2 regions of the Serratia grimesii genome follow, and region 2 is predicted to be linked to the other one. Evidence: predicted binding sites of a transcription regulator. Region 2 holds the regulator's gene; the other holds the start of a gene.

Region 1 (4,427 bases), 530 kb from region 2:
GGATAAGTCCTTATCTCTGTAAGAGAAAGTAGGGTGGAACGGTAGGGAGGAAGGCAGACAGTATTGCGGGAGCGGCTTTTGCACGCTCCCGCAGAGGAATTACTCAGATACCTGCTTTTTCTTGCTGCGCATCAAATTGAGCGCTTCGACCGACATTGAGAAGAACATCGCAAAGTAAATGTAGCCTTTAGGCACATGTATCTGGAAACTTTCCAGCATCAGCGTGAAGCCGACCAGGATCAGGAATGCCAGCGCCAGCATTTTCACCGAAGGGTGGCGGTTAACAAACTCGCCAATCGGGCGGGCGGCAAACATCATGACGCCAACAGCAATGACCACTGCCGCCATCATGATAAACAGGTGGTCAGACAGACCCACTGCGGTGATCACCGAGTCCAGACTGAAAATGATATCCAACAGCATAATTTGTACGATGGCACCGAGGAAACCGTGCACTTTCGTGTTGTGTTCTTCCTCTGAGCCTTCGATGGTTTCATGAATCTCTTTACTGGCTTTCCAAATCAGGAACAGCCCGCCCAGAAGCAGGATCAGATCGCGTGCCGAGATACTGTGTTCCATCACGGTAAACAGCGGATGGGTCAGACGGATCACCCAAGCGATAGAGGCCAGCAGCCCCAGTCGCATTAACATTGCACCCGCCAAGCCGATACGGCGCGCTTTGTTCTGTTGCGCTTTAGGCAGTTTGGACACCACCAGGGAAAGGAAAATAATGTTATCAATACCCAGAACGATCTCAAGAATGGTCAGCGTACCTAACGCTAACCAGGCATTGGGATCCACAATCCACTCGAACATTGCCCAGCACACCTTAATAAAAAGCCAAGGCTGAATTATACCCGTTTATTGATACGGCGACACCGTTAGCTAAACGCGGTCTAAACAAAAGTGATCAGATGAAAAAATGTCTTGCCAATAATGCGCCGGTAAAGCTTTTTTTCAGATAAAAGCCGCGCGGCAAGGTGAGGATCGGCTGACCGTGCTCGCCGATGGCTTCGGTTAGCGCTTTACTGTTGGCTGCCTTGGGCCGCAGTTGCAGTACTTCCCCGTGCCGGGCCGTGATCCGTTCAACGTGGCCGAGCACGATCAAATCCATCAGTTCTTCCCAGTCACGGCGTAGCATCTCTTCTTCAGCAGCATTCGGGCTCCATAACAAGGGTGAACCGATGCGACGTTGTGCCAGCGGGATTTGCCGTTCACCTTCAACCGGGATCCACAATACGCGCGCCAGTTTATAGCGTACGTGGCTGCTGGCCCAGGTTACACCGCTATTGCCGGTTAAAGGGGCAACGCAGACGAAGGTGGTCTCCAGTGGTTTACCGGTGGCATCTATCGGGATCGTTTTTAACTCAATACCCAACTCGGGGAAATCCTGCTCTGGTTTGCTGCCAGCCATGGCACCAAGGTATTGCTCCAATAGCATGCCAACCCAACCTTTATCACGCTTTAGGTCATTGGGGATAGCCAGCTGTGCACGCTCGGCCAGTTCACCCAGACTACAACCGGCTAGCTGCTGCGCCCGTTCAAACAGCTGTTGCTCATTTTCTGGAGGAGGGGGCAGAGGAGATAAAAACGCCATAATACAAGCCTGTTAGATTTGGTTGAAAAACGTACTGCATTTGTACACAGATAACTTTTGTCGGAAACGGCTGGGGAAAAGAATAATAGTAGCATGATTTTTCATGACTTTTTTTCTGACGCATGGCGGGGGAAAAATTCCTGACGACGCTTGTGCACCAGAAGCCACCGACAATAAACAGGATCTTACACCTATTTATCCACAGATTTATGGGATAACCCAAATTTTTGCCGATCACTGGTTCGATTTACAGCCTTGACGTGGGCACTTTTTTGCGAAATTGTCCGTTTTGTGCGTAACTTACGCGAATAATCTGTGGATAAAAACGACGTTGGTGGATCTTTCGCCAGCGTCGGATCCTAAGCGGACATAGATCACATTTTTACTCTATACATGTCTGTTGATAAGGCTGTAATTGCTTATTTTAAAACGATTAATGTGATTTTTATTTTTTCTTGGTTTTTGAGCTCCCCAGAGTTTTACCGGCTTATCCCTTGAGTTCTTCACACACCTATCCACAGAAAAAGTGAATAAAACCGGGGTGAAATGGCCCCACATGTTTATAACTTTGCCATTATCTGTGAGTTATCCCAATGTTATCCGGTTTGCAGGGCCGCAAAGCAGTGGTTTACCGCCTGTAGCTTGTGTGAAACAATCAGGGTATCTATGCGAATTTAAGCTTATCGAGGTAGTCCGGTGATCGATGATGATGGCTACCGCCCGAATGTTGGTATCGTAATCTGTAATCGTCAGGGGCAAGTCCTGTGGGCTCGCCGTTACGGTCAACACTCCTGGCAGTTTCCCCAAGGTGGGATTAACCCTGGTGAAACCGCAGAACAGGCAATGTACCGTGAGCTGTTCGAAGAAGTGGGGCTGAGTAAAAAGGATGTGCGTATCCTGGCCTCAACCCGCAACTGGTTGCGCTATAAATTGCCAAAACGTTTGGTGCGTTGGGACACAAAGCCGGTTTGTATCGGCCAAAAGCAGAAATGGTTTCTGTTGCAGTTAATGTGCAATGACGCTGATATCAATATGCAACGCAGCAGCACGCCGGAGTTTGACGGCTGGCGCTGGGTGAGTTTTTGGTATCCGGTGCGCCAGGTGGTGTCGTTCAAACGTGACGTATACCGCCGGGTGATGAAAGAATTCGCCGTGACCGTGATGCCAATGCAGGAGCAGGCAGCACAGCGGCAGACCCCCGCTTATCGCCGGAAGAGAGGTTAAGTTAAGCCGACTATGCTCACGCGCTTGCGAGAAATTGTTGAGAAGGTGGCCGCGGCGGCCAGTCTGACAGATGCGCTGGATCTTTTGGTTAATGAAACCTGTCTGGCAATGGATACGGAAGTCTGTTCCATCTATCTGGCGGACAACGACCGCCGTTGCTATTACCTGATGGCGACACGCGGGTTAAAAAAACCGCGTGGGCGTGCCATCGCGTTGGCATTTGATGAAGGTATAGTCGGGTTGGTCGGGCGTCGTGCGGAGCCGATTAACCTGGCAGACGCGCAAAGTCACCCCAGCTTCAAATACATTCCTCAGGTGAAGGAGGATCGTTTCCGATCCTTCCTCGGCGTGCCTATCATTCATCGCCGTCAGTTGCTGGGCGTGCTGGTAGTGCAGCAGCGTGAGCTACGTCAGTTTGACGAAAGCGAAGAATCCTTCATGGTGACGCTTGCCACGCAGATGGCCGGGATCCTCTCGCAGTCACAGCTTAACGCTATTTTTGGTCAATATCGTCAGACGCGTATTCGTGCACTGGCGGCATCGCCGGGCGTGGCGGTAGCGGAAGGCTGGCAAGACAGCAGCCAGCCATCTCTCGATCAAGTTTATAAGGCCTCGACACTCGATACCGCGAGCGAACGGGAACGTCTGACTCAGGCGCTTGAAGAAGCTGGGGCGGAATTCCGTCGCTTCAGCAAGCGCTTTGCCGCCAGCTCGCAAAAAGAGAGCGCGGCGATCTTCGATCTTTACTCTCACCTGTTGAACGACGCCCGTCTTAAGCGCGAACTCTTTGCCGAAATTGATGCCGGCTCTGTGGCTGAATGGGCGGTTAAACAGGTGATTGAAGTCTTTGCTGCGCAGTTCGCCAGTTTACAAGACACCTACATGCGCGAGCGTGCGAGCGATCTGCGTGCACTTGGCCAACGCCTATTGTTCCACCTCGACGACACCACCCAAGGCGCCACTCAGTGGCCTGCGCGTTTTGTGTTGGTGGCAGATGAACTGACCGCCACCCTGTTGGCCGAAATGCCGCAGGACAGACTGGTAGGTGTCGTCGTGCGTGACGGTGCTGCCAACTCCCATGCGGCGATATTGGTTCGCGCGATGGGCGTGCCGACGGTGATGGGGGCCGATATTCAGCCTGCGCTGCTCAGCCAGCGGCTGCTGATTGTCGATGGTTATCGCGGTGAACTGCTGGTTGATCCTGAACCGGTACTTGTTCAGGAATACCAGCGGCTGATCAGCGAAGAGCAGGAATTAAGCAAGCTGGCTGAAGACGACGTTGAGCAGCCGGCCCAACTCAAAAGTGGTGAACGAGTTCAGGTAATGCTTAACGCGGGTCTTAGCCCGGAACACGAACAATTGCTGGGTGGGCGGGTCGACGGCGTTGGCCTGTATCGCACTGAAATACCATTCATGCTGCAAAGCGGTTTTCCTTCAGAGGAAGAACAAGTCGCGCAGTATCAAGGCATGCTCCAGCTGTATCCGAACAAGCCAGTGACGCTGCGTACGCTGGATATCGGCGCCGATAAGCAACTGCCGTATATGCCGATCAGCGAAGAAAACCCATGTTTGGGCTGGCGCGGTATCCGTATCACACTGGATCAGC
Region 2 (4,427 bases):
AACGCACGACTGAAGGGATCGAAGATACGCTGCAAAAACTGGCTAAAGAGTCGGGTTTTGTCCTGCGTCATAGCGTAGTGGAAGCACACGGTCTGTGCGTCGCCTGCGTTGAAGTAGAAGCTTGCGACAGCAAGCATGATTGCGGCGAACATGACCATAGCATTGCTATCAAGAAGAAATAAGCGGGGTTAGCAGGCACCTCCCTGTGTCTGCAGACTTGGCGTCAAGGGGGGAGACACCAAGCTTCTGGCCGCAATCTGCTGCTGCCTATCGCTCTACCAGCGATATTTGTTGTGATCTTCCCAAGACTTCACTTCTTTTTCGGCCGCCTCTTTCTGGTAGCCATAACGCTCTTGGATTTTACCGACAAGCTGTTCGCGTTTCCCTTCGATGACCGTCAGATCGTCATCGGTCAGCTTGCCCCATTTTTCCTTCACTTTCCCTTTAAACTGCTTCCAGTTACCGTCGGCTTGATCTTTGTTCATAGTATCTCCGTTAACCTGTGGTGAATCAGTTTCAGATCCTGCTGGCCGAGGAGAATCCCCGTTCACTTCGCCAGCCACATGATTAATTATAGAAGCAGATAGCGACAAACAAATAAAAACCAGAATTAAAATCCATTTTTAAATCAAAAATAAGAAAAAAACGCCAACAAACAACTTCCTATGCGACATTATTCGCAGGCGATAATATGTAACAAAATACAAATTAAAACATAAATGAATTTTATGTTTTAGTGAGAAAATCACATCATTGCGCGGTTGAAAACCAGCTGCCGCGCAGCCTGTGACGGTGCCAAATCCATCCAAGCGCGATGCCACGCAGCGCAAGAAAGACCGCCAGCGCCAACCATAATCCATGGTTGCCCAAGACAGGCACGCTTAACAGCGTCAAGCCGTAGCCCGCAGCCGCTACGGCCATGCTGTTACGCATTTCTGCGCCGCGAGTTGCACCAATGAACATGCCATCCAGTAAATAGCACCACACCCCTACCAGCGGGAGCACCACCTGCCAAGGCAGATAGTCTCTCGCCATCGCGCGCAGTTCTGGCAGCGAGGTCAATGCCGCAATGATTTGCTGCCCGGCAAACGCATAAACCACACCAAAGGCCAGCGCCACCAAACAGGCCTGTCGGCAAGCAGCCCGCCACACCTTGCGCAATTGGCTATCATCGCGTGCGCCATAGGCATGACCAGAGTGCGCTTCTACCGCGTAGGCAAAACCATCAAGCGCATAAGCGGTAAAGGTCAGTAAATTCATCAGTACCGCATTGACTGCCACTACGTCACCGCCAAGTCTGGCACCGAAGATAGTCAACGATGCCAAGCACAGCTGCAGCAACAGTGAGCGCAACATAATATCGCGGTTCAGCGCGAGCAGACGCCGGAGGTTTCCGCGCCAGGCATGGCGCAACATGGGTACCGAAATACCGCGTATGCGCATTACACGCCAGGACAGCCATAGCCCCAGCAGCAGCGTGGCATATTCAGACAAAGCCGTCGCTGTCGCCGCCCCCTGAACATTCCACCCCAGCCCCATCACCAGCCAGATATCCAGTACGATATTTAATAGATTACCGACAATCAGCAGAACGACCGGCGCCCGCACGTATTGCACGCCAAGCAACCAGCCCAAGATCACCATATTTGCCAATGCCGCTGGCGCGCTCAGCCAACGGATTTCAAGAAACAACCGTGCCTGCTCAAGCACCGCGTTATCGCCGCCGACAATATGCAGTGCCGTATTGATCAACGGATGGCGTAGCAACACGATAGCGACACCGGCCAATACCGCCAGCAACAGCGGTTGCATAAAGGCGCGTGCCAATCCCTGCGGGTTTTGTGCGCCCAACGCCTGTGCCGTCAACCCGGTGGTACTCATGCGCAAGAACAGCAGCAGCATAAACAGGAAGCTGGTGGCCATCGCGCCAACCGCCACGCCCCCCAAGTAAATCGGACTATCCAGGTGGCCAATGACCGCTGTGTCGACCAACCCAAGCAGTGGCACAGTGATATTGGAAAAGATCATCGGTAGCGCAAGACGCCACAAGGCTTTATCGGTATCGCTGGTAAAAGCAGAAATCAGGCGCATAGTGAAATGTTCCCGTGGCAGTGCGGTTTTAATCAGTCAGAAATGACATCGCCCCAGAGCTGGGGCGATTTAAATCAGAGAACGATGTTCGGGCGTGGGGATTAAACCCAGTCGCCATTGCGGATCACACCGACCGCCAGACCTTCAATGGTGAAATTCTGCTGGCGCAGATCAACCACAATCGGTTGGAACTCACTGTTTTCTGGCAGCAGTTCAACGACATTGCCGTGTTTTTTCAGACGCTTAACTGTGACTTCGTCTTCAATACGCGCCACAACGACCTGGCCGTTACGTACGTCCTGAGTTTTATGTACCGCCAGCAGGTCGCCGTCGAGAATACCGATATCACGCATCGACATACCGTTAACCCGCAGCAAGAAATCTGCACTCGGTTTGAATAAGGAAGGATCCACTTTGTAGTGCCCTTCGATATGCTGTTGCGCCAACAGCGGCTCACCAGCGGCCACGCGGCCAATCAGCGGTAAACCTTCTTCATCTTCCATCAGCAAACGAATGCCGCGCGACGCACCAGAGACGATCTCGATGACGCCTTTACGCGCCAATGCTTTCAGGTGTTCTTCTGCAGCATTTGGCGAGCGGAACCCCAGACGCATGGCGATTTCGGCGCGCGTTGGCGGCATGCCAGTGGACGAAATATGATCGCGAATCAGATCATAGACCTCTTGCTGTCTGGTAGTTAGTGCTTTCATTCCGCCCCCTGTTTGTTTATACAGTCTTGCTGTGAGTATATACAGGTAAGTGCGGCTTGGGAACCGAAGAATGAATAAAAATCAGGGATTAGCGACCCATGTCGCAACAGGGCCACCCCACTCAGGCAAAGTGCTGCCAGAGTACCGAGCCCCAGACAAACAGTGCCAAAATAATTGCCAGTGAAACTGCCGCCGACCCCATATCTTTCGACCGGCCCGAAAGCTCATGATGTTCAGTACCCACCCGATCGACAATCGCCTCAATCGCGCTGTTGAGCATCTCGACGATCATCACCAGCAGCACCGATCCGATCAGTAAAATGCGTGCTATCGCACCCACGTCCAGCCAAATCGCCAGTATGATAGCCAGCACGGTCGCCACCAGTTCTTGGCGGAATGCAGCTTCATGCTGCCAGGCAGCGGAAAAGCCTTTATAAGAGTAGCCGGCGGCTTTAATAATACGGGTCAGGCCGGTTGCTTGGTTTGCCATGTTTTTTAGTGCCTTTCACAGAGGTAAGTCATAATTAAAGAGTCTAGGCCAGGAAATGCTTCCGGCTCTCGGTTTTCCAACACCACAGATCTGCTACCCGGTTTCTGGTATGCTTGCGGCGCATTGCTAACAAGAGGCTTCACGTTGTTATGTCAGGTTGGCGTAAAATTTATTATAAACTATTGAATTTACCACTCAAATTGTTGGTAAGAAGTAAGGTTATCCCTTCAGATCCGGTCACGGAGTTAGGGTTGGATCCCTCACGGCCGATTTTGTATGTTTTACCTTATAATTCCAAGGCGGATTTACTGACGCTACGCACCCAGTGCCTGGCGCAGGATCTGCCCGATCCCCTCAATCCGCTGGAGATAGACGGTACCGTGCTGCCTAGCCACGTGTTTATTCACGACGGCCCGCGCGTATTCCGCTACTACACACCGAAAGAAGAGTCAGTAAAACTGTTTCACGACTATCTGGATCTGCACCGCAGTAATCCGGATCTCGATATTCAGATGCTGCCTGTTTCAGTGATGTTTGGTCGTTCTCCAGGCCGCGAAGGCCATGGCACGCCGCATCTGCGCCTGCTTAACGGTGTACAGAAGTTCTTTGCCGTGTTGTGGCTCGGCCGCGACAGCTTTGTGCGTTTCTCCAACACCGTTTCGCTGCGTCGCATGGCGACGGAACACGGCACGGACAAAACCATCGCACAAAAACTGGCGCGCGTAGCACGAATGCACTTCTCGCGTCAGCGTCTGGCAGCCGTTGGCCCAAGCCTGCCGGCCCGTCAGGACCTGTTCAACAAACTGTTGGCGTCCAAAGCGATCGAGAAAGCAGTCGAAGACGAAGCGCGCAGCAAGAAAATTTCCCATGAGAAAGCCCAGCAGAACGCCATTGCGCTGATGGAAGAAATCGCTGCTGACTTCTCATATGAAACTGTGCGCCTTTCCGACCGCGTGTTGAGCTGGACCTGGAACCGGTTATATCAAGGTATCAACGTCACCAACGCCGAACGCGTGCGTCAGTTGGCACAAGACGGCCATGAGATCGTTTATGTGCCCTGCCACCGCAGCCACATGGACTACCTGCTGCTTTCTTACGTCCTGTATCACCAGGGCCTGGTGCCGCCACACATTGCC

What was found. Region 2 encodes LexA, which represses DNA repair genes until DNA is damaged. Its sites were predicted from a motif close to TNCTGTATGTACATACAGNA; they were not measured.
Region 1: a site for LexA is predicted at 1,630-1,649, ahead of mutH (DNA mismatch repair endonuclease MutH). Genes of this name have one in related genera too.

What each region holds. Positions count from the first base shown of each region.
Region 1 covers NZ_LT883155.1:4,149,182-4,153,608, reverse strand. Annotated here, with positions in the region: gene SGBXF1_RS19510 (TerC family protein) at 100-816, opposite strand; gene mutH (DNA mismatch repair endonuclease MutH) at 911-1,597, opposite strand; gene rppH (RNA pyrophosphohydrolase) at 2,294-2,821, shown strand; gene ptsP (phosphoenolpyruvate--protein phosphotransferase) at 2,834-4,427, shown strand, end outside.
Region 2 covers NZ_LT883155.1:4,677,207-4,681,633, forward strand. Annotated here, with positions in the region: gene zur (zinc uptake transcriptional repressor Zur) at 1-182, shown strand, start outside; gene SGBXF1_RS21825 (CsbD family protein) at 276-485, opposite strand; gene dinF (MATE family efflux transporter DinF) at 751-2,091, opposite strand; gene lexA (transcriptional repressor LexA) at 2,193-2,801, opposite strand; gene SGBXF1_RS21840 (diacylglycerol kinase) at 2,923-3,291, opposite strand; gene plsB (glycerol-3-phosphate 1-O-acyltransferase PlsB) at 3,441-4,427, shown strand, end outside.